2 regions of the Sphingomonas carotinifaciens genome follow, and region 1 is predicted to be linked to the other one. Evidence: riboswitches for the same ligand, from Rfam matches in the RefSeq annotation. Region 1 holds a riboswitch; the other holds the start of a gene.
What was found. A riboswitch is a leader RNA that binds a small molecule or an ion and turns the genes downstream of it on or off. The one in region 1 is predicted to bind cobalamin.
Positions count from the first base shown of each region.

Region 2: another riboswitch for cobalamin. It lies ahead of GQR91_RS10740 (TonB-dependent receptor plug domain-containing protein); the one in region 1 lies ahead of GQR91_RS06440 (HoxN/HupN/NixA family nickel/cobalt transporter).

Region 1 is NZ_WSUT01000005.1:937,072-951,291, reverse strand. It holds gene GQR91_RS06460 (oligosaccharide flippase family protein) at 1-1,330, shown strand, start outside; gene GQR91_RS06455 (hypothetical protein) at 1,323-1,598, shown strand; gene GQR91_RS06450 (phytoene desaturase) at 1,621-3,096, opposite strand; gene crtY (lycopene beta-cyclase CrtY) at 3,093-4,256, opposite strand; cobalamin riboswitch at 4,576-4,817, shown strand; gene GQR91_RS06440 (HoxN/HupN/NixA family nickel/cobalt transporter) at 5,003-6,046, shown strand; cobalamin riboswitch at 6,069-6,270, shown strand; gene cobW (cobalamin biosynthesis protein CobW) at 6,456-7,505, shown strand; gene cobN (cobaltochelatase subunit CobN) at 7,513-10,680, shown strand; gene GQR91_RS06425 (cobalamin biosynthesis protein CobG) at 10,677-11,753, shown strand; gene GQR91_RS06420 (precorrin-8X methylmutase) at 11,753-12,382, shown strand; gene cobI (precorrin-2 C(20)-methyltransferase) at 12,379-13,101, shown strand; gene cobJ (precorrin-3B C(17)-methyltransferase) at 13,098-13,859, shown strand; gene GQR91_RS06405 (cobalt-precorrin-6A reductase) at 13,835-14,220, opposite strand, start outside.
Region 2 is NZ_WSUT01000005.1:1,826,914-1,841,133, reverse strand. It holds gene GQR91_RS10800 (IclR family transcriptional regulator) at 1-740, opposite strand, end outside; gene GQR91_RS10795 (DUF4197 domain-containing protein) at 1,056-1,742, shown strand; gene GQR91_RS10790 (histidine phosphatase family protein) at 1,751-2,272, opposite strand; gene GQR91_RS10785 (adenosylcobinamide-GDP ribazoletransferase) at 2,269-3,042, opposite strand; gene cobT (nicotinate-nucleotide--dimethylbenzimidazole phosphoribosyltransferase) at 3,032-4,045, opposite strand; gene GQR91_RS10775 (cobyric acid synthase) at 4,042-5,499, opposite strand; gene cbiB (adenosylcobinamide-phosphate synthase CbiB) at 5,487-6,371, opposite strand; gene GQR91_RS10765 (ABC transporter ATP-binding protein) at 6,368-7,141, opposite strand; gene GQR91_RS10760 (FecCD family ABC transporter permease) at 7,138-8,100, opposite strand; gene GQR91_RS10755 (ABC transporter substrate-binding protein) at 8,097-8,918, opposite strand; gene cobO (cob(I)yrinic acid a,c-diamide adenosyltransferase) at 8,921-9,532, opposite strand; gene GQR91_RS10745 (aminotransferase class I/II-fold pyridoxal phosphate-dependent enzyme) at 9,529-10,500, opposite strand; gene GQR91_RS10740 (TonB-dependent receptor plug domain-containing protein) at 10,505-12,436, opposite strand; cobalamin riboswitch at 12,577-12,783, opposite strand; gene cobU (bifunctional adenosylcobinamide kinase/adenosylcobinamide-phosphate guanylyltransferase) at 12,809-13,321, shown strand; gene GQR91_RS10730 (TetR/AcrR family transcriptional regulator) at 13,352-13,978, shown strand; gene GQR91_RS10725 (glycoside hydrolase family 130 protein) at 14,016-14,220, shown strand, end outside.

The DNA.
Region 1 (14,220 bases):
GGCGATGATGGTGTCGATCCTGCAGGATTTCGGGATCAGCCGGTTCATTTCCGGTGAAAAGGACCTGAGCGACGCGCAGATCCGCACCTGTTTTTCGGTGTCGCTGATCTTTGCGCTCAGCATCGGCTTCGTCATTCTCGCGCTCGCCTGGCCGGTGGCGCGCTTCTATGACGATGCGCGCCTCACGCCGCTGCTGGCGATCGTGGCGGGGTCGTACCTGCTTGTCCCCTTCGGCATCGTGCCCAGCGCCTTGCTTCAGCGCGACATGGATTTCCGCTCGATCTTTCTCGTCAATGTCGGCGCCGCGGTGGTCAACGCCGCCGTCGCGCTGGGGCTGGCGGCGGGTGGCCATTCCGCCTTTTCGCTCGCCTGGGCCGCGGTCGCGCAGCAGGGCGCGCGCGCCGCGATCGGCCTGTGGCGCAGCGGTGCCCGCCCGCCCTTTCCGCCGCGGCTGAAGGGCGCGGGGCCGATCCTGCGCTTCGGATCGAATGCGTCGCTTCTTTATATCAGCTCGGCGGTCGGCACCCGCAGTCCCGAGCTCGTCATCGGCCGCGTGCTGACGCTGACCGCGGTCGGGCTGTACGGCCGCGCGGTCAGCCTTGCCGCGCAGTTGCAGATGCTGGTCAGCGGTGCGGTGGACGGCGTCTTCTACCCCGCCTTTGCGCGCCTGCGCGATGAGGGCGCCCCGCTGGGTGCACCCTATCAGCGCGTCGTCGCGGCCTATAGCGCGGCGACCTGGCCGGCGATGGCGTTCCTTGGTGCCGCCGCGACGCCGATCGTGCTGATGCTGTACGGGCCACGCTGGGTCGGTGTCGCGCCGCTGCTGCTCTGGGTGTCGCTGGCGCAGGTCTTCTTTACCGCGCTGCCGCTGCACATCGAGCTGCCGATCCTGCTCGGCCGTATCCGCCGGCTGGTGCTGCTCAACGTCGCCGATACCGTGGCCTCGGTCGGGCTGCTGCTGCTTGGCGCGCTTTGGGGGCTTCAGTGGGCGGCGGTGTCGCGGCTGGGCTATGGCATTGCCTGGTTCGCGATCTATGTCGGTCTGATGCAGACGCTGACCGGATTCCGCTGGCGGGCGATGCTCGTCATCTATGCGCAGAGCCTGATCGCCACGATCGCGACGATCGCGCCGCTGCTCGCCGCCTATCGCTGGTTCGTCGCGCCGGCCGCGATGCATTTCGGGCAGCTTGCCCTGTGCGCGCTGCTCGGCTGTGCAGGCTGGGGGGTAGCGATCTTTGCGGTGCGTCACCCCGTTCGGCACGAGGTGCTGGCGGTGGCGCAAGGGGTCCTGTCGCGCCTGCCCGCCGGACGAGTGCCGCGGCGTGGCTGATCCGCAGGGGCTCGGCGACCCGGATCAGGCGGCCTTTGCCTGGGCCCGGTTTCGCGAGATCATGGCGTGGATGACGCTCGCCTCGGCCATCGCAGTGGCGGTGGCGATCGCGGCGCTGGCACACAGTTTCGGGCCGTTGCACCTGGTGACGATGCTGGGCGTCATCGCCGGCGTCGGCGGATCGGTGATGCTGGCCGGTGCACTGATGGGGCTGGCGTTTCTCAGCTCCGGCACCGGCCATGACGAGGATGTGGATCGGCTCGATTAGGGCGGTGCCGGCCCGCTCCCCCTCAGCGATCCTCCAGCATCAGCCGCGCCGTTGCCTTGGCCGAGCCGACCACGCCCGGAATTCCCGCCCCCGGATGCGTGCCGGCACCCACGAAATACAGGTTCGGGATCGCATCGTCGCGGTTGTGCACCCGGAAATAGGCGCTCTGCGTCAGGATCGGCTCCAGCGAGAAGGCCGAGCCCATATGCGCGTTCAGGTCGGTTGCGAAGTCGCTGGGCGCATAGGAGAATTTGGTCACGATCCGCTCATGGATATCGGGGATCAGCCGCCGGCCGACCTCGTCCAGGATGCGCTTTTCCAGGATCGGCCCGACCTCGGCCCAGTCCATCGGGAACTTGCCCATGTGTGGCACCGGCGCCAGCGCGTAGAAGGTCGAATGCCCCTCGGGCGCAAGGCTGGGATCGGTCACGGTCGGGTGGTGCAGATAGAGCGAGAAATCCTCCGCCAGCACCCCGTGATCGTAGATGTCGGTCAGCAGCCCCTTATAGCGCGGTCCGAACAGGATCATGTGATGCGGGATGCCCGGCCACGTCCCCTTGATCCCGAAATGCACCACGAACAGCGACGGCGAATATTTCTTGCGCTCCAGCCGGTTGGTCACGCGCTTGGCCGAGCGATTGTCGCCCAGCAGGTCGCGGTAGCTGTGCATGATGTCCGCGTTGGACGCGATCGCATCCGCCTGCCCGGTCCAGCCGCTCTTCGTCACCACGCCCGTCGCACGGTCGCCCAGCGTCTCGATCCGCGTGACGGGATCGCCCAGCCGCACCACGCCGCCGATCCGCTCGAACTGCGTCACCATCGCGGCGACCAGCCGGTTGGTGCCGCCGCGCGCGAACCACACGCCGCCGTCGCGCTCCAGCTTGTGGATCAGCGCATAGATCGCGCTCGTCGTCATCGGATTGCCGCCGACCAGCAGCGTGTGGAAGGACAAGGCCTCGCGCAGCTTCTCCGACTTCACGAACTTGGACACCATCGCGTAGACCGAATTCCAAGCCTGGTACTTCGCCAGGGCCGGCGCCGCCTTCACCATCGACGCGAAGTCGAGGAACGCGACATGGCCCAGCTTTTCATAGCCTTCCCGGTACACGCCCGCCGCATAGTCGAGGAAGCGCTGATAGCCGGCAACATCGTCCGGCTCCAGCTTGGCGATCTCGGAGCGCAGCAGCGTGTCGTCGTTGGTATAGTCGAAATTGGTCCCGTCGACCCAGTTCAGCCGGTAGAAGGGGTTGACCGGATCGAGCACCACATCGTCCGCCATCTCGCGGCCGGTAAGCTGCCACAGCTCGCGCAGGCAGTTGGGATCGGTGATCACGGTCGGCCCGGCATCGAAGGTGAAGCCGTCGCGTTCCCAGTAATAGGCCCGCCCGCCCGGCTTGTCGCGCGACTCCACGATCGTGGTCTGCACGCCCGCCGATTGCAGGCGGATGGCGAGCGCCAGCCCGCCGAAACCCGACCCGATGACGATCGCGGTCTTCATGCGCGGGCCCCCCTCAGCGCGGAGATCGCGCGGCCGATCGGCACCGGCGGCCGGCCGGTCAGGATACGCGCCTTGTCGGCCATGGTCGATTGTCCTGCATAGAAGCGCCCGATAAGGCCGGGCGCCAGTCGATAGAAGCGCTCAAGCACGCGGTAGCGTTCCTCGGGCTCGGCGGCCCGAAACAGCATGGTGTCGAGCATACGATAGAATTTGCGCGCGTCCCAGGCGTCCCGCGCCAGACCATAGGTCAGGTCGTGCAGGTCCGCGCCCGCAAAGTCGCGCCGCGCCGCGATCGCGCTGGCCGTACGGATCGCATCGGGCAGCGAATAGCCGGTGGTCGGGTGGAACAGCCCGGCGCGCATCCCGGCCTTGGGCGTCTTGGCCCCGCCCGATCGCCAATAAGCCTCGAAATTGCCGCCCATCGCCACCGGCAACACGCCGGCTTCCTCGCGGACGACCTCGGTGACGTCCCAGTCCATCGCCGCGGCATATCGCTCCAGCCGCGGCACGATCGCCCCGCGGTTGAGGTCGGCGGAGGTCGAATAATAGGTGTCCTCGACGAAGATGCGGTCGGCCCCGAAGGGCAGGACGTAGACGAAGCGGTAACCGTCCACCTGCTTCACCGTCGCATCCATCACCACCGGCCGCTCGCGCCCGTGCGGCGCCGCCAGCGCCAGTTCGCGCCCGACGAATTTCTGCCATCCGCAATCCAGCGTGGACAGGTCGCCCGTCCCGCGCGTGTCGATCACGCCCTTCGCCTCGATCCGGTCGCCATCGGCCAGCACCACCGCGGTCGCCGACACGCCCAGCGCCTTGCGCCCCAGCAACAGCGCCTGTTCGGGCAGGGTGGCGCGCACCACCCGGTCCAGCCGGCTGCTCTCGATCGAGTAATAGGGCTGCGCGATCGTCCGGCCATGCGCCGGAAACGCCACGTCATAGCTGGCCCAGGCATGGGCGACGGCGCGCTCCACGATCCAGCGGTCGGCGCGCGCAACATCGCTGCCGAAGAACGACCACAGGTGGTTGCCGCCGATGCTGTCGCCCGCATCGACTAGCCGGACGTCGAGGTCCGGGTGCCGTCCTTTCAGCGCCAGTGCGACCAGGCTACCCGCCAGACCCGCACCGACGATCGCGACATCGCATGCGATCGTGGAAGCCATATCCGCTCGCTACCCCAAACCGCGCACGACGCAAACCACTTAACCGAGATAGGAGGAAGGCCCCCTACGCCCTCTCCCCTCTGGGGAGCATCAGGTGAACGGCGCCCCGCGCTGTTCAGCCCATGCCGGGGGCAGGGGCGACCTGATGCTGGAGGGGACCCGCGGCTTTAGCCGTGGGGAGGGTGAGGGGCCGCCAAACAGCGCATCGCCCGCGGCATCCCCTCACCCTTCCCACTGCCTGGCGGCAGCGGGCCCCTTCCCTCTCCCCGTGGGCGAGAGGGGTGGAAGATACTTGCCCCCCGCCCCCACACACCCTACCCCCGTCGCCGATCGCGCCGGTGCCCCCACAAGGGGCTTAAAAGGGAACACGGTGAAAGGCGGCCGCCGAGCCGCCCCAATCCGCGGCTGTCCCTGCAACTGTAAGCGGCGAGCGCGGTGCCGGACGTGCCCCATCAAGGGCACAGCCACTGGACCGAACGGGTCGACCGTTCGATCTGGGAAGGTACGGCACCGTGGCTGTGACCCGCGAGCCAGGAGACCTGCCGGCGTCAGGTCGCTCTTGTCCGCCGGTCCAGGGGATGGCCGCGGCACGGCTGGTCCGTTGAGCGACGCGCACCCAGGCGGCGGGGGCCGCCACGGCGACGCGTGCCCGGCCGCTCATGGCGTCCGGTCGGTCCTGCGGCGCCGGCCACCGGTTCGCGCCGGTGGTAGGCCCCCGTCATGTCGGACGCCCGCCGGATTGCCGCATGACCCTGTCCGATTCCCCCCTGAAACGCCGCATCGCCGCGCTGTTCGCGCTGCTGATCCTCGCCAATCTCGCCTGCTGGGCCTGGGCGCTTGCGCTCGCCCGCCACGATGCGCTGCTGCTCGGCACCGCCGCGCTCGCCTGGGGGCTGGGCCTGCGCCACGCGGTCGATGCCGACCATATCGCCGCGATCGACAACGTCACCCGCAAGCTGATGCAGGACGGCCAGCGCCCGGTCGCCGTCGGCTTCTGGTTCGCGCTCGGCCATTCCGCCATCGTGCTGGTCGCCGCCGTCGCGGTCGCGCTGACCGCCAACGCGCTCGCCCGATTCGAGGCGTTCGGACAGGTCGGCGGCGTCGTCGCCACCGGCATCTCCGCGACCTTCCTGTTCGCCATCGCCGCGATGAACCTCCTGATCCTGCGCTCGGTCTGGGCCAGCTTCCGCCACGTCCGCGCCGGCGGCATCTATGAAGAGGCCGATCTCGACATGCTCACCGCCGCGCGCGGACCGTTGTCGCGGCTGTTCCGGCCAATGTTCCGGCTGGTCACCAAAAGCTGGCACATGGCGCCGCTCGGCCTGTTGTTCGGGCTCGGCTTCGACACCGCGACCGAGGTCGCGATCCTGGGGCTTTCCGCCGCACAGGCCGCCGATGGCATGAGCATCGCCACCATCCTCGTCCTGCCCGCCCTGTTCGCCGCCGGCATGGCGCTGGTCGACACCGCGGACGGGGTGGTGATGCTCGGCGCCTATCGCTGGGCGTTCGTGAAGCCGATCAGAAAACTCTACTACAACATCACCATCACCCTCGTCTCCGCGATCGTCGCCATCGCGATCGGCGGGATCGAGACGCTGGCCCTGATCGCCGACAAGCTGGAGCTTCGCGGCGGCGTGTGGACGCTGGCCACCGATCTCGGCGGCAGCTTCAACGGCTTGGGCTTCGCGATCGTCGGCCTGTTCGTTGCCTGCTGGCTGGTCAGCTTCGCCATCTACCGGTGGAAGCGCTTCGACGACACGCCTGTTGTCGGCCCCGCACCCGCCCGCTAAAGCCGTGGCCGGGGCGGATCATCCGCCCCGACGCGCGCCGGTGCCCCTCAAGGGCTTTGAATGGGAATGTGGTGCAAATCCACGGCTGTCCCTGCAACTGTAAGCGGAGAGCGCGCGGCACACGCCCCTTTGTCGGGGCAGCCACTGGGTTTCGATCCGGGAAGGCCGTGCCGCGATCGCGACGACCCGTGAGCCAGGAGACCTGCCGGCGCGGTGTCGCTCTTGCCTGGGTCCAGGGGATGGCCAAGGCACGGTTCTCCGTCTGAGCGACGACACTGGATGCGGCCGGGGTCGCAAACGGTGCGTGGCTTCGGACGCCTGCCCCGCGTCCGCCCGGAGTCCGCGTGCCCGCCGTCAGGCAAGCCCCGTCCGTTTTGTCGTTGATGCAAGGCGCGGGCGGAGAATGCACATGCCGGATCTTTCCCCGGATCTATCCAAAGTCCCCGTCACCATCGTCACCGGCTTTCTGGGGGCGGGCAAGACGACGCTGATCAGCCACCTGATCCGCGCCGCGAACGGCCGCCGCCTCGCGGTCGTGGTCAATGAATTCGGCACGCTCGGCGTCGACGGCGACATCTTGAAGGGGTGCGCCATTCCCGATTGCCCGGCGGAAAACATCGTCGAGCTGGCAAACGGCTGCATCTGCTGCACCGTCGCCGACGATTTCGTGCCAACCGTCGAAGCCTTGCTCGCGCTCGACCCACGCCCCGATCACATCCTGATCGAAACCTCCGGCCTCGCGCTGCCCAAGCCGCTCCTGAAAGCATTCGACTGGCCCGCGATCCGCTCGCGCATCACCGTCGACGGCGTCATCGCGCTGGCGGATGCGGAGGCGGTCGCCGCCGGCCGTTTCGCATCCGATCTCGCCGCGGTCGATGCGCAGCGCGCCGCCGACCCCAGCCTCGACCATGAAACCCCGCTGGCCGAGGTGTTCGAGGACCAGCTCGCCTGCGCCGATCTCGTGCTGCTCACCAAGGCCGATCTGGCGGGGCCGGACGGCCTCGCCGCCGCCCGCGCCGTCATCGCCGCGCAGGCGCCGCGCCCGCTGCCCGTGGTCGAGCTGACCGACGGCATCATCGATCCGCGGGTCGTGCTGGGCCTCGGCGCCGCCGCCGAGGACGACATCGCCGCCCGCCCCTCGCATCATGACGGTGCCGACGATCACGAGCATGAGGATTTCGACAGCATCGTCGTCGATCTGCCCGAAATCGCCACGCCCGACGCGCTCGCCGCCCGGATCGAGGCGCTGGCCGCCTCGCACGACATCCTGCGCGTGAAGGGCTATGCCGCGGTGTCGGGCAAGCCGATGCGCCTGCTCGTCCAGGCGGTCGGCGGCCGCGTCCGCACGCAATATGACCGGCCGTGGCGCGCGGACGAGGCGCGCGCCACCCGCCTCGTCGTCATCGCCGAGCATGACCGCATCGACCCGCCCGCGATACGGACCGCGCTGGCGGGCTGATCCGGCCATGCATCTCGTCTTTCGCGAGAGCCACGGACTGGAGGAGGGCGCCGTGCCCCGGGATCTGGGGCAAAGCCCCGGCGACCTGCTGGTGCTCTCCTTCTCCGACAGCGACCTGCGTGCCTTTGCCGCCGGCTGGCAGGGGGCGGGGCGCGCCTCGCTGCGCCTCGCCAATCTGGAGCAGCTCGCCCATCCGCTGTCGGTCGACACCTATGTCGAGCGCACCGCGGTACATGCAAAGGCGATCCTGATCCGCCTGATCGGCGGCCCCTCCTATTGGAGCTACGGCCTGTCGCAGATGGAGCGCATCGCGCGCGACCACGGCATCGCGCTCGCCGTCCTCCCCGCCGATGGCCGCGAGGATGTGCGCCTCGACAAGGCCTCCACGCTCCCCGTCCCCCTGCTCCGCACGCTGGCCGGGCTTTGCGAACAAGGCGGCCCCACCGCCGCCGGCCAGGCGCTCGACCTGTTGGCAAAAGCCGCCAACCTCCCCGACCCGTTCGGCCCAAGCGAAGTCGAAGCACAAGCCCCACCTCCCATCCCCCCGGTCGGCGCCTGGAACCCAACCTGCCCCGCCGCCTTCGCGCTCACCGCGAAGGCCCCCACCGTCCTCATCCTCTTCTACCGCGCCTACCGCGTCGCCGACGACACGGCCCCGATCGCCGCGCTGCGGACCGCGCTGGAGGATCGCGGCTTCGCCGTCCTCCCCCTCTATCTCCCCTCCCTGAAAGCCGAGGAAGCACAAGGCTGGCTCCACCGCTGGATCGCGCACCTCGCCCCCGCGGCCATCCTCAACGCCACCGCCTTTTCCGCCCCCCTCGACACAGGGGGCGCGCCGATCTTTCAGGTCGCGCTCGCCACCTCCACCCACGCCGCATGGACCGGGGCCCCCCGCGGCCTTTCCCCCGCCGACCTCGCCATGCACGTCGTCCTGCCCGAGGTCGACGGCCGCCTCTTCGCCGGCGTCGCCAGCTTCAAGGAAGACGCCCCCCACGACCCCGCGCTCGACTTCGCCCCCCGCCGCCACCGCCCCGACCCCGAACGCATCGCCGCCATCGCCGCGCGCGTCGCCGCGCGCATCCGCCTCGGGCAAACCCCCGCCACACGGCGCCGCACCGCGATCATCCTCTCCACCTATCCCGGCAAGGCGCACCAGATGGCGCACGCCGTCGGCCTCGACGCCATCGCCTCCACCCACGCCATCCTCGAAGACATCGGCGTGCCCCCCGCCCCCGATCTGGCGCAGGCCCTCGCCACGCGCACGATTCGCTGGCCGCTTGCCGACTACCGCGCCGCGCTCGCCACGCTCCCCCCCGCGCTGCGCACCGATCTCCGGCAAAGCTGGGGCGAACCGCAAGGCGACGCCTTCCACTTCCCCGCCATCGCCCACGGCAACACCCTGATCGCGCTGCAGCCCGAGCGCGGCCGTCCCGACACCCGCGCCGACGACTATCACGACCTGTCGCGCTGCCCGTCCCATGCCTATGTCGCCTTCCATCTCTGGCTCCACGCCCGCGGCACCGACGCCATCATCCATGTCGGCGCCCACGGCACCCTGGAATGGCTCCCCGGCAAGGCGGTCGCGCTGTCGGGCGCGTGCTGGCCCGACGCGCTGGTCCGCGACCTGCCCGTCCTCTACCCCTTCATCGTCAACGATCCGGGCGAGGCCGCGCAGGCCAAGCGCCGCATCGGCGCCGTCACCCTGGGCCACGCGCCCCCGCCGCTGGTCCGCAGCGGCACCGGCGCCGGCCTCGCCCGGCTGGAGGCGCTGCTCGACGAATTCGCCAGCGCCGACGGCCTCGACCCCGCCCGCCGGGACCGGCTGCGCACCGACATCACCGACGAAGCCGCCGCCGCCGGCCTCGCCATGGGCCCCGACATCGCGCGCATCGACGCGTTCGTCTGCGACGTGAAGGACAGCCAATATGGCGACGGCCTGCACATCTATGGCCGCGGTCCGCAAGGACAGGCCGAGCGCGCCGGCCTGCTCGCCGGGCTGGCCGGCGCCCATGTTTCCCCCGGCCCCGCCGGCTCGCCCCATCGCGGGCGCAGCGACGTGCTGCCCACCGGCCGCAACCTTTACACCATCGACCCGCGCGCCACCCCCTCGCGCGCCGCGCACCAGCAGGGCATCCGCCTCGCCGACGAACTCGTCCGCCGCCATCTCCAGGACGAGGGCGACTGGCTGCGCACCCTGGTGGTCGATCTCTGGGGCTCCGCCACGATGCGCACCGCGGGCGAGGAGTTCGCCATGGCGCTCCACCTGCTCGGCGTCGAGCCGGTATGGGACCACCGCTCCACCCGCGTCACCGGCTTCGAGATCCTGCCCCTCGCCCGGCTCGACCGCCCCCGCGTCGACGTCACGCTGCGCGTCTCCGGCCTGTTCCGCGACGCCTTTCCCACCCTGATCCAGCTCTTCGGCCAAGCCGTCCGCGCGCTCGCCCTTCGCGACGAACCCGTCGACCGCAACCCCTTCGTCGCCGGCGACGCAACCCCCCGCGTCTACGGCCCCGCCCCCGGACGCTACGGCGTCGGCCTCGGCGACCTTGGCGAGACCTACACGCCGCAGGCCCGGCAAGCCGCCGGCCGCGCCTGGCTCGCCGCCTCCGCCCATGCCCTCGACGCCGGCGATGCCCACGATCCCGCCGGCATCGCCGCGCGGGTCGGTGCCGCGCAAGGCTTCGTCCACGTCCAGGACCTGCCCGAAACCGACCTGCTGCTCGCCGCCGACTATGCCGCGCACGAAGCCGGCTTCGCCGCCGCCCGGGCGCTCACCGGCGGATCGGCCGCGCTCTACCATCTCGACGCGCGCGACCCCGAGCGCATCTGCACCCGCACGCTGCCGCAGGAGATCGCCCGCGTCGTCCATGCCCGCGCCGCGCATCCCGGCTGGATCGCGGGCATGATGCGCCACGGCTTTCGCGGTGCCGCCGAGATCGCCGCCACGCTCGACCATCTCGGCGCCTTTTCGCACCTGGCGGACGCCGTCGCCCCCGAACTGTTCGACCGTTATTACGAAGCGACGCTCGCCGACCCGCAGGTCCGCGCCTTTCTCGCCGCCGCCAATCCGCAGGCCCTCGCCGCGATGGAGGCGCGTTTCGCCGCCCTCCACGCCGCCGGTCTGTGGCGCACCCGCCGCAACTCGATCGCCGCCGCCCTGGACACGGGGCTATGATCCGCGGCTGGTGCCCCGATGCATGGCGACCGATGATGGCCGGCGACGGCCTGCTCGTCCGCATCCGCCCGCGCCTGTCGCGCCTGACCGGTACGCAAGCGCGCGCGCTGGCACAGGCCGCGCAAACCCACGGCAACGGCATGATCGACCTCACCAACCGTGCCAACCTGCAACTGCGCGGCGTGACCGAGGCGGGCTGGCCCGCCCTCCTGTCCGATCTCCAGCACCACCATCTGGTCGACGCCGACCCTGCGATGGAGGCACGCCGCACCATCCTCACCGCTCCCGACTGGCAGGCGGGCGACGACACCCATGCCATCGCCACCGCACTGCTGGGTCGCCTGCCAGACCTGCCCGACCTGCCGCCCAAGATGGGCTTCGCGATCGACGCCGGCCCCGCCCCGATCCTGACTCGGACGCCCGCCGACTTCCGCATCGAACGCGCGAGTGACGGCGCCCTGCTCCTGCGCGCAGAGGGCCGCGCCACCGGCTGCACGATCACCGCGAACGAAGCCCCCGACGCGCTGATCGCGCTCGCCCGCTGGTTCCTCGCCACCGGCGGTGTGCAGGCCCGCCGCATGGCCCGCCACGCCGTGCCCCTGCCCGGCTGGGCCACCGGGCCGCACGCTCCCGCCCCCACCCGCGCCATTCCGCAACCCGCGCCCGCGGTGCGCGGCATCCCCTTCGGCCGCACCGACGCCGCCACGCTTGCCGCCTTTCTCCACGCCAGCGGTGCGGAGGCACTGCGCCTCACTCCCTGGCGCCGGATGCTGGTCGAGGGTGGCACGGACGCCCCCGGCTTCCTCACCGCCCCCTCGCCGCTGATGGATGTCGATGCCTGCCCCGGCGCGCCTGCCTGTCCGCAGGCCAGCGTGGAAACGCGGGCGCTCGCCACCCGCCTTGCCCCTCTCGTCCCCGGCACGCTCCACGTCTCCGCCTGCGCCAAGCACTGCGCCCGCGCCCACCCGGCCGACATCGTTCTCACCGGCCGCGACGGCCGCTTCGACCTTGCCCACCCACCCCGGTCCGGCCTGTCGCCGGATCAGGTGCTCGCCCTTTTCGGACCCCAGTGATGCCCCACTCTTACGAAACCGATGGCGCCGCCATCTATCGCCAGTCCTTCGCCACCATCCGGCGCGAGGCCGATCTGGCGCGCTTCCCGGCGGAGGAAGAGCCCGTCGCCGTCCGCATGATCCACGCCGCCGGCATGGTCGAACTGGCCGACCATATCCGCTTCACCCCCGGCTTCGCCGCCGCCGCACGAGCCGCGCTGGCGGCGGGCGCGCCGATCCTGTGCGACGCGCACATGGTCAGCGAGGGGGTGACCCGCGCCCGCCTGCCCGCCGACAACGCCGTTCTCTGCACGCTGCGCGATCCTGCCGTTCCCGATCTGGCGCGGACGATGGGCACCACCCGCTCCGCCGCCGCGCTGGAATTGTGGCGCCCGCATCTCGCCGGGGCGCTGGTCGCGATCGGCAACGCCCCCACCGCGCTTTTCCACCTGCTCAACATGCTGGAGGACCCCGCCTGCCCCCGCCCCGCCGCCATCATCGGCTGCCCGGTCGGCTTTGTCGGCGCGGTGGAATCGAAGGAGGCGCTGCTCGCCGCGCCGCCGGTGCCGTCCGTCACGGTCGCCGGCCGACTGGGCGGCAGCGCGATCACCGTCGCGGCGATCAACGCATTGGCGAGCCGCGCGGAATGAGCGGCACCATCCGGGGGGTCGGCCTCGGCCCCGGCGCGCCCGACCTGATGAGCGTGCGCGCCGACCGGCTGATCCGCAGCAGCCGTCACATCGCCTTTTTCCGCAAGGCCGGTCGCACCGGCCATGCCCGCACCATCGTGCAGGGCATGCTGCGTGACGATGCGGTAGAACACGCGATGGAATATCCCGTCACCACCGAGATCGCGGTGGCCGATCCGCGCTACAATGCCTGCCTCGCCGCCTTCTACGCGCAGTGGACGGAAAAGCTGGCGGACCTCGCCGCCACCGGCGAGGATGTCGTGGTGCTGTGCGAGGGCGATCCCTTCTTCTACGGCTCGTTCATGCATCTCTACACCCGGCTGTCCGGTCGCGTGGGGGTGGAGGTCGTGCCCGGCATCACCGGCATGTCCGGCGCCTGGACCGCCAGCGGCGCGCCGATCACCTGGGGCGACGATGTGCTGACGATCGCAATGGCGACCCTGCCGGAGGAGGAGCTCACCCGCCGCATCCGCGATACCGACGCACTGGTCGTGATGAAGATCGGTCGACACCTCGCCAAGCTGCGCCGCGCGCTGGCCGCCGCCGGTCGCGCGGATCAGGCATGGCTGGTCGAACATGCCGCGATGGCGGGCGAACGCGTCACCCGCCTGTGCGACGCGCCCGCCACCGCACCCTATTTCTCGATCGCGCTGATCCACGGTCAGGGGCGCCGCCCATGATCGCCAAGGACAATCCGGGCTGGCTCGCCATCGCCGGCCTCGGCCCCGGCGACGAAGCGCTGGTCACGCCCGAGGTTACCACCGCGCTTGCGCAGGCGACCGACGTGATCGGCTATATTCCCTATGTCGCGCGCATCGCGCCGCGCGACGGCCTGACGCTCCACCCCTCGGACAACCGGGTCGAGCTGGACCGCGCCGCCCATGCCCTGGCGCTGGCCGCATCGGGCCGCCGCGTGGTCGTCGTCTCGTCGGGCGATCCCGGCGTCTTCGCCATGGCGGCGGCGGTGTTCGAGGTGGTGGAGGCGAACCCCGTCCACGCCGCGCTCGATATCCGCGTGCTGCCGGGCATCACCGCGATGCTGGCCGCCGCCGCGCGTGCCGGCGCGCCGCTCGGCCACGATTTCTGTGCGATCAACCTGTCCGACAATCTGAAGCCGCATGCGCTGATCGAACGCCGCGTGGCCCTTGCGGCCGAGGCCGATTTTGCCATGGCCTTCTACAATCCCCGCTCGCGCGCCCGGCCCGATACGCTGGACCGCGTGCTGGCGGTCCTGCGCGACACCTGCGCCGACGACCGCCCCGTGCTGTTCGCCCGCGCCGTCTCCACGCCGCAGGAGCAGCTTTCGGTCGTCCCGCTTCCCCAGGCTCGCGGCGACATGGCCGACATGCGCACCATCGTCATTGTCGGGTCCGGCACGACGCGCGTCATCGCCCGGCCGGGCACGCCCATCCTCTACACGCCGCGATCCGCGTCATGATCGATCCAGTCCAGCACCGCCGCCACGTCATGCATCTCGCGCCGGGCGGGCACCGCCGGCCGGTCGATCAGCATCACCGGCAGGCCCAGCGCGCGCGCCGCGTCCAGCTTGGCGCTCGCGCCTGTGCCCCCCGCATCCTTGGCCAGCACCAGGTCGATGCCATGCGCCACCATCAACCGCCGATCGCCCTCGGCATCGAACGGGCCCCGGTCGATCACCAGATGATGGTGTGGCAGCGGCGGCGCCTCGCCGCCCGCCTCCACGAAGCGGAGCAGGTAGAAATGCTGCGGCCGCATCGCGAACGCGCCGACATGCATCCGCCCCAGCGCCAGCATGATCCGGCGCGGCGGTCCTGCCAGCG
Region 2 (14,220 bases), 890 kb from region 1:
GCCGCCGCCGCCCGGATCGCGTTGCATGCGGCATCTTCCGATACCGTCGAATCGGTCAGGCGCAGGAACGGTACGGTCAACACCGCGATCGCCTGCCGGCCGCGCAGGATCGGCGCCGACAGATCGCGCATCCCATTGACGCAGGGGTTATCCTGCCGCCCCAGGCCGGTAACGCGAATCTCGTCGGCTTGCGCCCGGAACGCGTTCAGTTCGTCGGCCGAGGGTGCCGGCTGGAACGACCGCTCCCAGTCACCCCGGATCGAGGGCGACTGAAACGCATAGAGCACCGCTCCCGAGGAGGTCCGGTGCAACGGCTGCCGATATCCGACCCGTACCGCAAAGCCCACCGCCGCGGTCGACTCCATGCGCGCGACCACCGCCATGTCGCTGCCGGTCTGGATGCCCAGATGGCAGGATTGACCGATATCGATGGTCAGTTGCCGCATGATCGGCAGGGCCTGTTCCAGCATGCTGCGCACCGGCGGCCGCTTCAATCCCAGATGAAACAGGCGCGGCGTCATGACATAGCCGGCGGGTCCTTGTTCCACGAAACCGCGATGCTCCAGCACCTGGATCATGCGAAACAGTTCGCCCGTGGATCGCCCCAGTCGCTGCACGATGGCGCTGACCGTCAGCGGCTGTTCCTCACCCGCCAGCAGCTCCAGGATATCCAGACCCTTTTCCAGCGCGGGCGCGCGATAGAGCCGCTTGCCGTCCCGCTCCAGGATGCCGTCTTCCATTTCCGCTTCCGCTTCCAAACGCCGTTCCCCCGTTCCTGCTGTCTGGCTCGATCTTTTGCTTATCGATCCGTAGCTTCACGACATGTCGGTTCGGTCGTGTGCATCGTTCCAAACCAGCGCACCGTAACCTAGATTAACTTTAGCTATGCAATGGAACGTGGAAACGTCAATGATCTGTGCGTTTCCTGACACCGCTGGACAACAATGCTGCGCCAAACCGCGATTCTGCCGGTCCGTTCACCCTGTCGCAATCCCCCGTCCCACACAGGCTAGGTCATATCGACCAGTGAAATCCACCCAAATCGGGATGCTCGAATGGCCATGTCGCCTCTCCTTGCCCGCCGTCACCTGCTCCGCGGTGCCGCGCTGCTGCCGCTGGTCACGATCGGCGCCTGCACCACGCCGCTCGGCTCCTACAGCCTGGGCGACGGCATCCACCGTCTGCTCACCCTGTCCAGCCAGCGTGCCTTTGCCCGGCTGCTGCAACCCGGCGGCTTCTACGACGACCAGCTGACCCGCATCACCGTGCCGCAACAGGTGGCGGGCGGCCGCGATGGCGACGTGCTGGCCGCGATCCTGCGCACGCGCGCGGTACGCGACCGCATCGCCTTTGCCCTGAACGACGTGGCCGTGGATGCCGCCGACCGGGCGACGCCGGTCGTGCTCGATGCGATTCGCGGCCTTAGCGTGGCCGATGCCGTATCGGTGCTGCGCGGCGGGCCGACCGCGGCAACGACCCTGCTCGAACGCCAGGCGCGCGGCGCCGTGGTCGACGCCATGTTTCCCGAGATTGGCGGCGCGCTACGCTCCGACGGCGCGGAGATACTGGGCGCGGTCATCGCCGCGCGCACCGGGGTGGATTACACCGCGCTCGCCCGGGACGTCGCCGAACAGGCCGGCAGCGCCATCTTCCGCGCGATCGGTCGCGAGGAGGCCGCGATCCGCGCCGACCCGCTGGCGACGCGCGACCCCGTGCTGATCGCGGTGCTGGGCGGCCGCTGACCCGCCGGTCAGCGCGCCAGTTCCACCATCTCGCCGCAGGCGGGGATGAACCGCACCGCCTCGGTCAGCGGCGCCCCCGCCAACAGGCAGCGGAGCGTCGCGATCGACCCGCCATGCGCGATCACCAGCACATGGTCAGCGTCGGGCAGCGCGTCCCAGGCCGCCCGCACCCGCGCGGCCAGCATCGCCCCCGTCTCGCCGCCACCCGGACGGAAACCGTGCGGGTCGGTCATCAGGCCGTCCATCGCATTTCCGCTCTCGCGCCAGATCGCGTCCCAGCGCCGGCCCTCCCACGCGCCGAAGTCGCGCTCGCGCCACCGCGCGTCCTCGATCGGCGCGGAACACAGCATCTCGGCCAGTCGCCGCGTCCGCTCCAGCCCCGAATGCACGACCCGGTCCGCCCGCACCGCCGCCGCCAGCGACCACGCCATCGCCCGCCCTTCGCGGCTCCATCCCATGTCCGACACGCCGTAGCACCGCCCGGCCCAGGCCTTGGCGACCGGCGGGTGCCGCAACAGCCGCACCGTCACGCGCCGGCCACCACCAGCAGCACCAGTATCTGCGCCGCATAGGCCGCAAAGCCCAGACAATCCCCCGTGCTGCCCCCGATCCGCCGTCGTATCCCGCGCGCGATCCACACCAGCATCAGGCTGATTACCACCAGCACGACCGACGCAGTCCATCGTCCGCCGGCCGCCAGCAGTCCGATCGCCGGCAGGACGGTCACCGCCGCCAGCCAGAAGGATCGTCGCGGCAGGCGTCCGATATCCTTTGCGACGCCCTCGCCCGTCGCCGCCGGCGGCGCCATCGCCATCAACAGCACCGCGCACCACCGTGCGATGCCGGCCGCGGCGACGATCGCATACAGCCCGACCGAACCCGGCACCGCCAGCGTCGCCGCCACGCGCAGCGCGACCGCCAGTCCCAGCCCCAGCGCACCGTAACTGCCGATCCGGCTGTCCTTCATGATCCGCCGCGTCGTCTCCGCATCGCGCGCAGCCCCGAACGCGTCGCAGAAATCGGCCACCGCATCCTCATGGAACGCACCGGTCAGCCACGCCTCCACGGCCAGCGCGACCAGCAGCGCGACCAGCGGCGGCCACCATAACTGCCCCAGCGCGAACACGGTCGCCGTCACGATCCCGATGGCGGTCCCCACCAGCGGCAGCCATCCGGTCGACCGCACGAACGCGTCGCCCGCCCTTGCGCCGTCCAGCCGCGCCAGCCACGGCACGGGCACGCGCGTCAGGAACTGTACCGCCATCAGCGGCGGTGCCCAGAACGGCGCCCTAGTCCGCACGGCCCACGCCGATCGCATCCAGCCGCGCCACGTCGCGCAGCAGCGCCGCCGCGCTGTCGAGCAGCGGCAGGGCGACCAGCGCCCCGCTTCCCTCGCCCAGCCGCATGTCCCATTCCAGCATCGGCGCCAGCCCCAGCGCCGCCAGCGCCGCTGCGTGTCCCGGCTCGGCCGAGCGATGCGCCGCGATCATCGCCCGCGCCGTCCCCGGCGCCAGCCGCTCCGCCACCAGCGCCGCCGCCGTCGCGACATAGCCGTCGATCAACAGGGTCACGCCGGCCCGCGCCCCCTCCGCATAAAAGCCCGCCATCGCCGCGATTTCATAGCCGCAGATACCCGCGATCGCCGCCCGCGCATCACCCTCGCCCCGCGCCCGCGCCACCGCCCCCGCCACCACCGCCCGCTTTGCCGCCATCACCGCATCGTCCGCACCCGCCCCGCGCCCCACCGCGGCATCGGCCTCGATCCCCGTAATGAGCGCAGTCAGGCATGCCGCCGGCGTCGTATTCCCGATCCCCATCTCGCCCGCGATCAGCACCGCCGCGCCGTCACCGACCGCGCGGCGCGCCTCGTCGGCGCCCACCGCCCATGCCGCCTCGAACGCGTCGACCGACATCGCAGGCCCCCGCGCAAGGCTCGCCGTCCCGTCACCGACCCGCGCATCGCGGAAAAAGGCCGGCGCATCGGTGGTGCGCGGCCCGGCCACGCCGACATCCACCAGCCTGAGCGCACAGTCCTGCGCCGCCGCCAGCGCATTGCTCGTCGCCCGCCCGCCCAGGATCGCCCCGACCATCACCCCCGTCACCGCCGAGGGCCAGGCCGACACGCCATCGTCTACACAGCCATGGTCGCCCGCGAACAGCACCAGTTGCCGCGGCCGGGTCTCCGGATCGATCCACCCCTGGCTCAGCGCCAGCCGCACCGCCACATCCTCCAGCCGGCCCATGGCGCCCCGCGGCTTGGCCAGCGCATCCAGATGCGCGCGCACCTCCGCCTCGGCGATCATGCCGCCTCCCCCGCCAGCGCCAATATCCGCTCCACCGCCACCACCGCCTCCAGTTCCCCCGCGATCGCATCCAGCGCCGCATCGATCGCCTCGCTGCGGTCCCACCCGTCCGACACCGCCCCGATCACCTTCAGCCAATGCCCCCGCGCGCCCACCCGGTCGAACAACCCATGGACATAACAGCCCGCGATCCGCCCATCCTCAGCGGTCGCGCCATCGACGCCGCCATCCTCGAAGCGAAGCAGCGGCGGCGTTCCCGCGTCCACCCGCGTCACCCCGGCATGGATCTCGTACCCGGCAAAGTCGCCCCCGCCGCCATACAGCGTGCCCGTCACCGCCCGCACCCGCTTGTCGCGGCCGAGTTCGGTCTCCACCGGCAACAGGCCCAGTCCCGCGACGCTGTCCGCCGCGCCCTCGATCCCCTCCGGATCGGACACCCGCCGCCCCAGCATCTGGTATCCGCCGCAAATCCCCAGCACCCGGCCGCCACGCCGGACATGCGCGAACAGGTCCACGTCCCACCCCTGCGCGCGCAGGAACGCCAAGTCCGCGATCGTCGCCTTGCTCCCCGGCAGGATCACCAGCGCCGCATCGGCCGGCAAAGGCTGCCCCGGCGGGATCATCGCCAGCCGCACGCCCGGCTCGCTCGCCAGCGCATCGAAATCGTCGAAATTGGCGATCCGCGACAGCATCGGCACCGCGATCACCACCCCCTGGCCCCCGCCCATCCGGTCGAGCGCCACCGCATCCTCCGCCGGCAAGCGCGCCGCCGCGTTCAGCCATGGCACCAGCCCCAGCGCCTCCCACCCGGTCCGCGTCTCGATCGCCGCCATGCCTTCGCCGAACAGCGCCGGGTCGCCGCGGAACTTGTTGATCAGGAACCCGCGCACCATCGCCGCATCCGCCTCGTCCAGCACCGCGCGCGTGCCGACCAGCGATGCGATCACCCCGCCCCGGTCGATATCGCCCACCAGCACCACCGGCACGCCCGCCGCGCGCGCAAAGCCCATATTGGCGATGTCGCCGTCGCGCAGGTTGATCTCCGCCGGGCTTCCCGCCCCCTCCACGATCACCAGATCGGCTTGCCCGCGCAACCGGCGATAGGACGCCAGCACCGGCGTCATCAGCCCCGCCTTCGCCTCGCGCCAGCGCCCCGCCTGCACCACGCCTGCGACCCGCCCCTGCACCACCAGTTGCGACGTCCGGTCGGACTGCGGCTTCATCAGCACCGGGTTCATGTCCGTCGTCGGCGGCGTGCGCGCGGCGATCGCCTGCAACGCCTGCGCCCGCCCGATCTCGCCGCCATCCACGGCCACCGCCGCATTGTTCGACATGTTCTGCGGCTTGAACGGCCGCACCTTCAGCCCCCGATTGGCAAAGAGCCGGCACAGCCCGGCGACCAGCACCGACTTGCCCACGTCCGACCCCGTCCCTTGCAGCATCACCGCGCCCAAGCGATCACCCCCACCAGCACCCACATCATCATGCATGCGCCGCGATAGACGCGCAGCGCCCGCCTCAGATCGCCCGCATCCGGCACCGCCCCCTCGCCCAGCACCGCCCGCATCGCCGGCTCGCCGTCATAGCATACCGGCCCGCCCAGCCGCCGCCCTAGCACGCCGGCCATCGCGCTCTCCGGCCAACCGCCATTGGGCGAGGCATGTTTGCCCGCATCGCGCAGCATCACCCGCCATCCGCCCCGCCCGACCAGACAGATCAGCAACCCCGCGATCTGCGCCGGCAACCAGTTGATCACATCATCGGCCTTCGCACTCGCCCATCCGAACGCCGCCAGCCGCGCGGTGCGATGCCCCACCATGCTGTCCGCGGTGTTGATCGCCTTGGCCACGAACAGCCCCGGCAAACCGCCGATCAGGAACCAGAAGGCCGGCGCCACCACCCCGTCGCAGAAACTCTCCGCCAGGCTCTCGATCGCCGCCGTCGCCACCCCGCCCTCGTCCAGCGTGTCGGTATCGCGCCCGACGATCATCGCCACCGCGCCGCGCGCCGCCACCAGATCGCCCGCCGCAAGGGGGGTCGCCACCGCCGAAACATGGTCGTGAAGGCTTCGCTGCGCCAACCCCGTCGTGCCCACCAGTATGACCGCGACCCACCCGAGCATCCCGATCGCCAGCCCGGCCGCGACCGCCAATCCGATCAGCACCGCCAGCAACACCACGCCCCCGATCCGGCGGTGCCGCCGCCAACGCCGCTCGAACGCCGCGATCAGCGCCCCCACCGCCTCCACCGGATGCCGCCACCGCCGCGGATAGCCCAGCACCGCCTCCAGCATCAGGATCGCCAACAGCGCCGCCGCCTGGTTCATGCCCGCGCAGTCGGCAGGATGAAGCGGTGCCCGCCCGGTGTCCGCCCGATCTCCACCGCGACACCATAGGTCCGGGCGATCAGCGGCGCGGTCAGCACCGCCTCCGCCGCTCCCGCCGCAACGACCCGCCCCCGGTTCAGCAGCACCACATCGTCGGCGATCCGTCCCGCCAGATGCAGGTCGTGCAGCACCACCACCACGCCGCGCCCGGCATCCGCCACGGCGCGCAGCCGCGCCAGCACGTCCAGTTGATGCGCCGGGTCCAGGCTCGCCAGCGGCTCGTCGGCCAGCAGCCAGTCCGGCTCCCCCGCCAGCACCCGCGCCAGCAGCGCGCGCCCCCGCTCCCCGCCCGACAGGCGTTCGACGCCGCGCCGGGCCAGATGCTCCACATCGGTTTCGGCCATCGCCCGCGCCACCGCCGCGCGGTCGGCATCGGTCTCGCCCCAGCGCCCCCGATGCGGCAGGCGACCCAGCGCGACCAGCGTCGCCACGTCGATATTCCAGTGCACGTCGCCGTCTTGCGGCAGCAACCCGATCCGCCGCCCCCGCTCGCGCCGGTCGAGCGCCGTCACCCCGGCGCCGTCCAGCGTCACGCGGCCCGCATCCGGCCGCCGCAACCCCGCCACGCAGGACAACAGACTGCTCTTGCCCGCCCCGTTCGGCCCCAGCAGTGCGGTCACGCGCCCCTGTGCAAACGCGAACGACACCTCGTGCAGCACCGGATTGCCGCCCAGCGCCAGCGAGACGCCCTCGATCGCCAGCACGCTCATGCCAGCCCCCGCCGCATGCGGATCAGCAGATACAGGAAGAACGGCCCGCCCAGCATCGACATCGCCACGCCCAGCCTCAGTTCGCTGACCGTCGGCGCGATCCGCACCAGACTGTCCGCCACCGTGACCAGCAGCGCCCCGCCCAGCGCGGAGGGCAGCAGGATCGCCGAGGGGCGATTACCCGCCAGCGGCCGCACCAGATGCGGCACCATCAACCCGACAAAGCCGATCACCCCGGCCGTCGCCACGCTCGCCCCCACGGTCAGCGCGGTGCCCGCGATCACCGCCAGTTGCAGCCGCCGGGGATCGACCCCGATCGACCGTGCCGCCGCCTCGCCCAGCGTCAGCGCATCCAGCGACCGCGCCGTCGTCGCCAGCACCGCGATCCCGCCTGCGATCAGCGGCAGCGCGACCTTGACGTCGTCCCAGCTCCGGTCGGTCAGCGCACCGATCAGCCAGGTGACGATCTCGCTCGCGACGAACGGCGTCGGCGCCAGGCTGATCGCCAGCGTCGTCAGCGATCCCGCGATGCTGGTCAGGATCATCCCCGCCAGCGTGAACAGGATCAGGCTGCCCGACCGCCCGGCGATCAGCGCGAGCAGCGCCATCGTCACGCCTGCCCCGGCCAGCGCGAAGCCCGGCAGCAACCACGCCTGCGCGGCATAGCCGAAGAACAGTGACAAGACCGCCCCCAGCGCCGCGCCAGACGACACGCCGAACAGCCCCGGATCGGCCAGCGGGTTGCGCAGATAGCCTTGCATCACCGCACCCGACAGGCCGAGCGCCGCGCCCACCGCCATCGCCAGCACGGTGCGCGGCAGGCGCAACTCGGCGATGATGATCCCGCGCGGATCGTCCGCGGTCCATGCGCCCCACGGCACCCAGACCTTGCCCGCCGCCACCGACAGCAACGCCGCCGCGATCAACGCCAGCAGCAGAAACAGGCTCAACCGCTTCATCGCCCCAAACCTTCTCGTACCGTGCGCAGCCGCGCCATCGCTGCGACGATCGTCGGCCCGCCGCAATTCATCAGCCGCGCCGGATAGGGCGCCACCGTGATCCGCTCACCCAGCCGCCGCACCGCCGGATGCCGCGCCAGCCGGTCGCCGCCGGCCTCCGCCGTGCCCACCGACAGCAACACCCGCGGCGGTCGCGCCACCAGATATTCCAGCGGCAGCACGTCCCATTTCTTCAGGCCATAGGCCGCGCTCATGTTGCGGAACCCGCTGCGCGCCAACAGGTCGTCGGACAGGGTTCCCGCTCCCGGCACCAGTCCGCCACCCTGCCAGATCAGCGCCGGCACCTTTGCCCCTGCCACCGGCCGCGCCGCCGCCGTGATCGCCCCCGCCAGACGCGCGCCCCGGTCGGCATGGCCGATCGCGGCGGCCATCTCGCGCACCTGCGCCACGCTTTCGTCCACGCTGTCGGGTACCGGATATTGCACCAGCCGGATCTTCATCCGCTTCAACGCCGCGATCGTGGAGGGCGCGACATGGGGGCCGCTCAGCACCAGATCGGGGCGCAGCGCCACCACCTCCTCCGCGGTGCCCGAGGTCGCGTGAAAGCGCCGCGCGAGGTCCAGCGGGATGGAGGAGGCGCGCGCATCCTGCGAATAATGGCTGATCCCGGCGATCTCGGCGGGATCGGCGATGCGCATCAGGATCGCATCGATGCACGGATTGATCGACACGATGCGCAAGGTCCCCGGCACCGGCACCGGCACCGGCGCCGCCGACACCGTCATCAGGCACGTCGCCGCGCCGATCGCGCGCGCCATGCTCAATATTCGACGCCCTTCTGCGCCTTGAAGCCTGCGTTGTAGGGATGTTTCACCTCGCCGAACTCGGTCACCAGATCGGCGATCTCCAGCAGTTCGGGCTTGGCATGGCGCCCGGTGACGCAGATATGCTTGGTCAGCGGCCGGTCCTTCAGGAACGCGACGATCTCGTCCGCCGGCAACGTCCCGTCGCGCAACACGATGTTCAGTTCGTCCAGGATCACGAAGTCGATCTCGGGGTCGAGGATCATCGCCTTGGACCGTTCCCACGCCGCGCGCGCCGCGCGGATATCCTGCTCGCGGTCCTGCGTGTCCCAGGTGAAGCCTTCGCCCATCACCTCGAAGGTGGCGAGATCGGGATGCGCTTCGAAGAAGTTGCGCTCCCCCGTCTCCCACTTGCCCTTCACATATTGCAGGATGGCGACCTTCATGCCCCAGCCGATGCTGCGGATCGCCATGCCGAAAGCGGAGGACGACTTGCCCTTGCCGTTGCCGGTATGGACGATCAACAGGCCGCGCTCCAGCGTGCGCCTGGCCTGCATCTTCTCGCGCGCCGCCTGCATCCGCTTCATCTTGGCGTTGTGGCGGGCATAGTCCTCGGGCGTATCGGTCATCGCTTGAACTCCTGTAACGCGTCGGCCAGTCGCCACACCGCGGCCGCGTCTCCGGGCAGGCCGATGCGCAACCGGTCCGGCTGGTCGGCCAGCGGCCGCACCAGGATCGCACGCTCGGCCAGATGGCGGAACAGGCGCCCGGCACCGGGTACCGCGACCAGCCGGAACAACCCCGCCCGCCCCGACACCGCGAACCCGGCTGCATCCAGTACCGCATCCAGCGCCACTGCCGCATCCCCGATCCTGCGCACCTGCTCCACCTGCCACGCCGTGTCGCCATAGGCCTGCGTCCCGATCGTCACCGCCGGCCCGCTCACCGGCCAGTCCCCCAGCAACGCCCGCAAGGCGTCCGCCAGCGCCGGCGCCGCGATGACGAAGCCCAGCCTCACCCCCGGCAACCCATAGAATTTGCCGAACGACCGCAGCACCACCAGCCTCGCGTCATCCATCGCCGCCAGCCCCGGCGCCGGGTCGGCATAGGCCTCGTCCACCACCAGCATGCCGCGCGCCAGCAGGTCGCGCGCGCTCACCGGATCCAGCCGCCGGCCGTCGGGGTTGGCGGGGCTGGCAAGAATGGTCAGGTCGTGGCCGCCCTGCCCCAGCGCCTCCCACGCGATCGGCACCGCCGCCGGCCACGCCGCCCGGTGCCCGCCATAGCCCGGCACCACCACTGCCGGACGCTCCCCCGGCATCAACAGCGCCAGCAGCCGCATCGCCAGGTCCGTCCCCGGCACCGCCACCACCGCGCGCCCCGCCGGCACCCCGAACGCACGCCCCGCCGCCGCCTCCAGCGCCGCCACCGCCCCGCTCTCCGGCAGACGTGCCAGCCCGGTCTCCCCGACCGGATAGGCGTGCGGCGCGATCCCCGTCGACAGGTCGATCCAGTTCTCGCCCCCGAACACGGCACGCGCCTCCGCCACCCGCCCGCCATGAACGTAGAACGGCGCCAGATTGCGTGCGCCGGACATCACCTCAGTACGCCAGCCGCACGCCGGCAAAGGCCGCACGCCCCTGCTGGCCGTAATCGAGCACCGTCTGGTAGCGTTCGTCGAACAGGTTCTCGATCCGGCCATAGACGGCCAGATTGCCCGTCACCGGCATCGATGCGCGCAGGTCGACCAACGTATATCCGTCCAGCCGCCGCGCATTGGCCGCATCGTTGAAGCTGTCGCCGACACTCGTCACCGTCGCCCCCGTCTCCAGTCCGAACGCCCAGCGGTAATCGGCATTCACCGTCACGCTGTGATCCGGCCGCCGCGCCAGCCGCCGCCCGAAACCGGCGGTGCCGGTCGAGCGATTCTCGGCATCCAGATAGGTATAGGCCACGCTCAGCCGCAACGCCTCGACCGGCACCAGCGCCAGGGTGAACTCCAGCCCCTGTGACCGTGCCCGCGCGACATTGTCATAGGTGCCGAACGGCCGCCCCGCACAGATGCCGGAAAGCGGCGCGGCGCACGACACGAAGGTGATCAGGTCGCGCGAGGTGCGGTGAAACCATGTCGCGCTCGCCTCGATCGCACCGTCCAGCGCGCGCTGCGTGATGCCCGCGTCCCAGCCCTTCGACCGTTCGGGATCGAGCAGCGCGTTGCCATATTCGCTCTGCAACTGGTACAGCGTCGGCGCCTTGAACCCTTCCGAATAGCTGCCCCGGAACAGCGTATTGCCGCCATTGGGCGACCAGACGCCGCTGGCCGACACCGTGGTCGCGCCGCCGAACACATTATGGTCGTCATGGCGCACGCCGCCCGTCACGGTCAGCCCTGCGACGGGCGTCACCGCCAACTGGCCATAGACGCTGAACAGCCGCGCCCGCCCGCGCGTTTCCGGCCCGCCAAAGCTCGTGGTGGTGAACCGCGTCACCTCCCGCTCCGCGCCGAACGTGCCCTGCACCGCGTCGCTCAGGTCGAGCAGCCCCTGATATTCGATACGCTCGTTGCGGCCATTGCCGCGAAACGTCTCGGTCGGCACCCCGTCCGGATCGATGTTGCGCCGCCGCGTCTGCGTATAGGCATAGCCCAGCCGGTTGCGCAGCCGCCCGTCGAACAGCGCCAGGTTCGCGCCGCCATAGCCGACGAACTGCTTCGACGTGCCATATTCGCGCGTATCGCCAAAGGTGAAGGCGGGTGCCGGAAAGCCGTCAATCTCCGTCCGGCCATCCGAATAGAAGCCGCGCAGGTCCAGCGACAGGTTGGTGGCAACGTCCACCGTCACGCTGCCATTGGCGCCGTAGTTGCGATATCCGTCGCGCTCGGTCCCGCCGGCAAAGGCGGACAGGCCGTCGCTGGTGAAATACCCGCCGCCAAGGCTCGCCGCGACCGGCCCCGCCTTGCCCGACATATTGGCGAACACCTGCCCCGTATCGCGCCAGCCCCCTTCCGCGCGCGCGTTGACCGACAGCGCCTCGGTCGGCTGCCGCGTGATCAGGTTCACCACACCGCCGATCGCCTGGCTGCCCCACAGCACCGACTGCGCACCCCGAAGCACCTCGATCCGCGCGATATTCCCCACCAGCAATCCGCCGAAGTTGAACCCGCCGCCGGGCGCCGACGGATCGTTCAGCTTGATGCCGTCGATCAGTGCCACCGTCTGGTCGGTCTCCGCACCGCGGATGCTGACCCCGGTCTGCGTGCCGATCCCGCCGTTGCGCGCGATCGTCACGCCGGGTGTCTGGCGCAGCAGGTCGGCCACCGCCACCGACTGGCGCCGCGTGATCTCGGCGGTGTCCAGCACGCTTATCGCCTGGCCCACCCGGTCGATCGGTTGCGCGGCGCGATTGGCCGTCACCACGATGCGGTCGTCGGCGCCCTGCACCTGTTCCAGTCCGGCATTGGACTGCGCGCTCTGGCCCCAGGCCGGCAGCGCGGCGAGTAGCACCGGTGCCGCCAATAGATATCGAATCGTCACAGCTCTTGTTTCCCCGTTCGCGTTCGCAACAGGGGGCACGCGCACGGGCGGCGCCGGACAAGCCCCGCTGCACCCACGCCCCCAAAGACGTCGTCACGCGAGGATCATTCCTCGATCGCCCGGCACACCCCGTCCGCGCGAAGGACAGACCGCGACAGGCAGGTCTCCTGGCTCCCGGGTCAGCGCCGCGCCCGGCCTTCCCGGATCAACTCCAGTGGCATGGGGATGGGCGAGGCTCGCCGGTCACAGTTGCGGGGGCAGCTTCGGATCACGCCGGCCCGGTCCGGGCGTCGCTTCCGAATTCCCTTTTCATCCCGTCTCCGGGAACCTGTCACGCTTGCGCCCTTAGGCGGGGGCGGGCACGGGGGCAAGATGGCGACGACGTTGTTCCTCGGGGGTGCCCGCTCGGGCAAGAGCCGGCTGGCCCAGACCGCGGCGGAGCGCTTCGCCGCGCCGCTGATCTACTGCGCGACGGGCCAGGCGTTCGACGACGAGATGGCGGAGCGCATCGCCCGGCACCGTGCCGATCGCGACGCGCGCTGGACGACGATCGACTGCCCGGTCGCGCTGCCCGCGGCGATCCGCGAGGCTGTGGGCGGTGCGATCCTAGTCGATTGCCTGACCCTGTGGCTCACCAACGTCATGCTCGGCGATCACGATGTCGCTGCCGCCCGCGCCGACCTGCTCGCCGCGATCGGCGCGGCGCGCGCGCCGCTGTTCCTCGTCTCCAACGAGGTGGGGCTCGGCCTCGTCCCCGAAACCCCGCTCGGCCGCGCGTTTCGCGACGAGGCGGGCCGGCTCAACCAGGCGGTGGCCGGGGTGGTGGAGCGCACCTATTTCGTCGCCGCCGGTCTGGCGCTGCGCCTGCAGCCGCCCGATATTTGACGTGCGCGACCCCGCCCGCAAAAGAAGATCATGCCCACCGACAAACGCACCACCGGACGACCCACCCGCGAACAGGCGCAGCAGATCAACGACCTGGTCCTCACCGGCGCGCGCGAGGCCTTTTGCTGCCGCGGCATCGACGGCACCTCGATGGAGGAGATCGCCGCCGCCGTCGGCGTCAGCAAGCACACCATCTATCGCCGCTATCCCGGCAAGATGGCGCTCCTCGATGCGGTGGTGACGCGCGACCTTGAGCGACTGGCCGAGGCGTTCGTTGAGGGCGACGGCGCGGAAAATCCCCTCGCCTCGCTGAAGCGCGCCTCGCGCCATTTCTTCGGTTTCTGCCTGTCGCCCGACAATGTCCGCTTCATGGCCTTTCTCACCTCGGAGGCCGCCTATTCGGAGGAGCTGCGCACCCGCTTCGCCGCGTGGAACCGGATCATGTCCGCGCCCATGCTCGACCGCATCCGCCACGCGCAAGCCGCCGGGCTGCTCCGCCAGGCCGATCCGACCTGCCTCTACCATCTGCTCGGCGATCTGCTCGACGGCCCGACCCGGCGCCTGCAATTCGGCCTGCCCGATCCCTTTTGCGGCCTTTCGCCGGACGCGTTTTTCGAGGAACGCTGGCGCGTCTTCCTGCGCGACGCCGCGATCTGACGGGAACGCCGGCCCACGCCGCCGCGTTCGCGCCCGCATGGCCGACGACTTCCTGATCTTCCGTCCCGACGATGTCGACCTCGCACGCTCGCCGCTGCGTCGCGGGATCGCCGAGCCGACCTATGTGCTGGGCGCGTTCAATCCCGGCATGGCGCGACTGCCGAACGGCAACCTGTTGCTGATGGTCCGCATCGCCGAGGCACTGGCGCAACCGGTGGTGGACGGCCATGTCCGCGCCATCC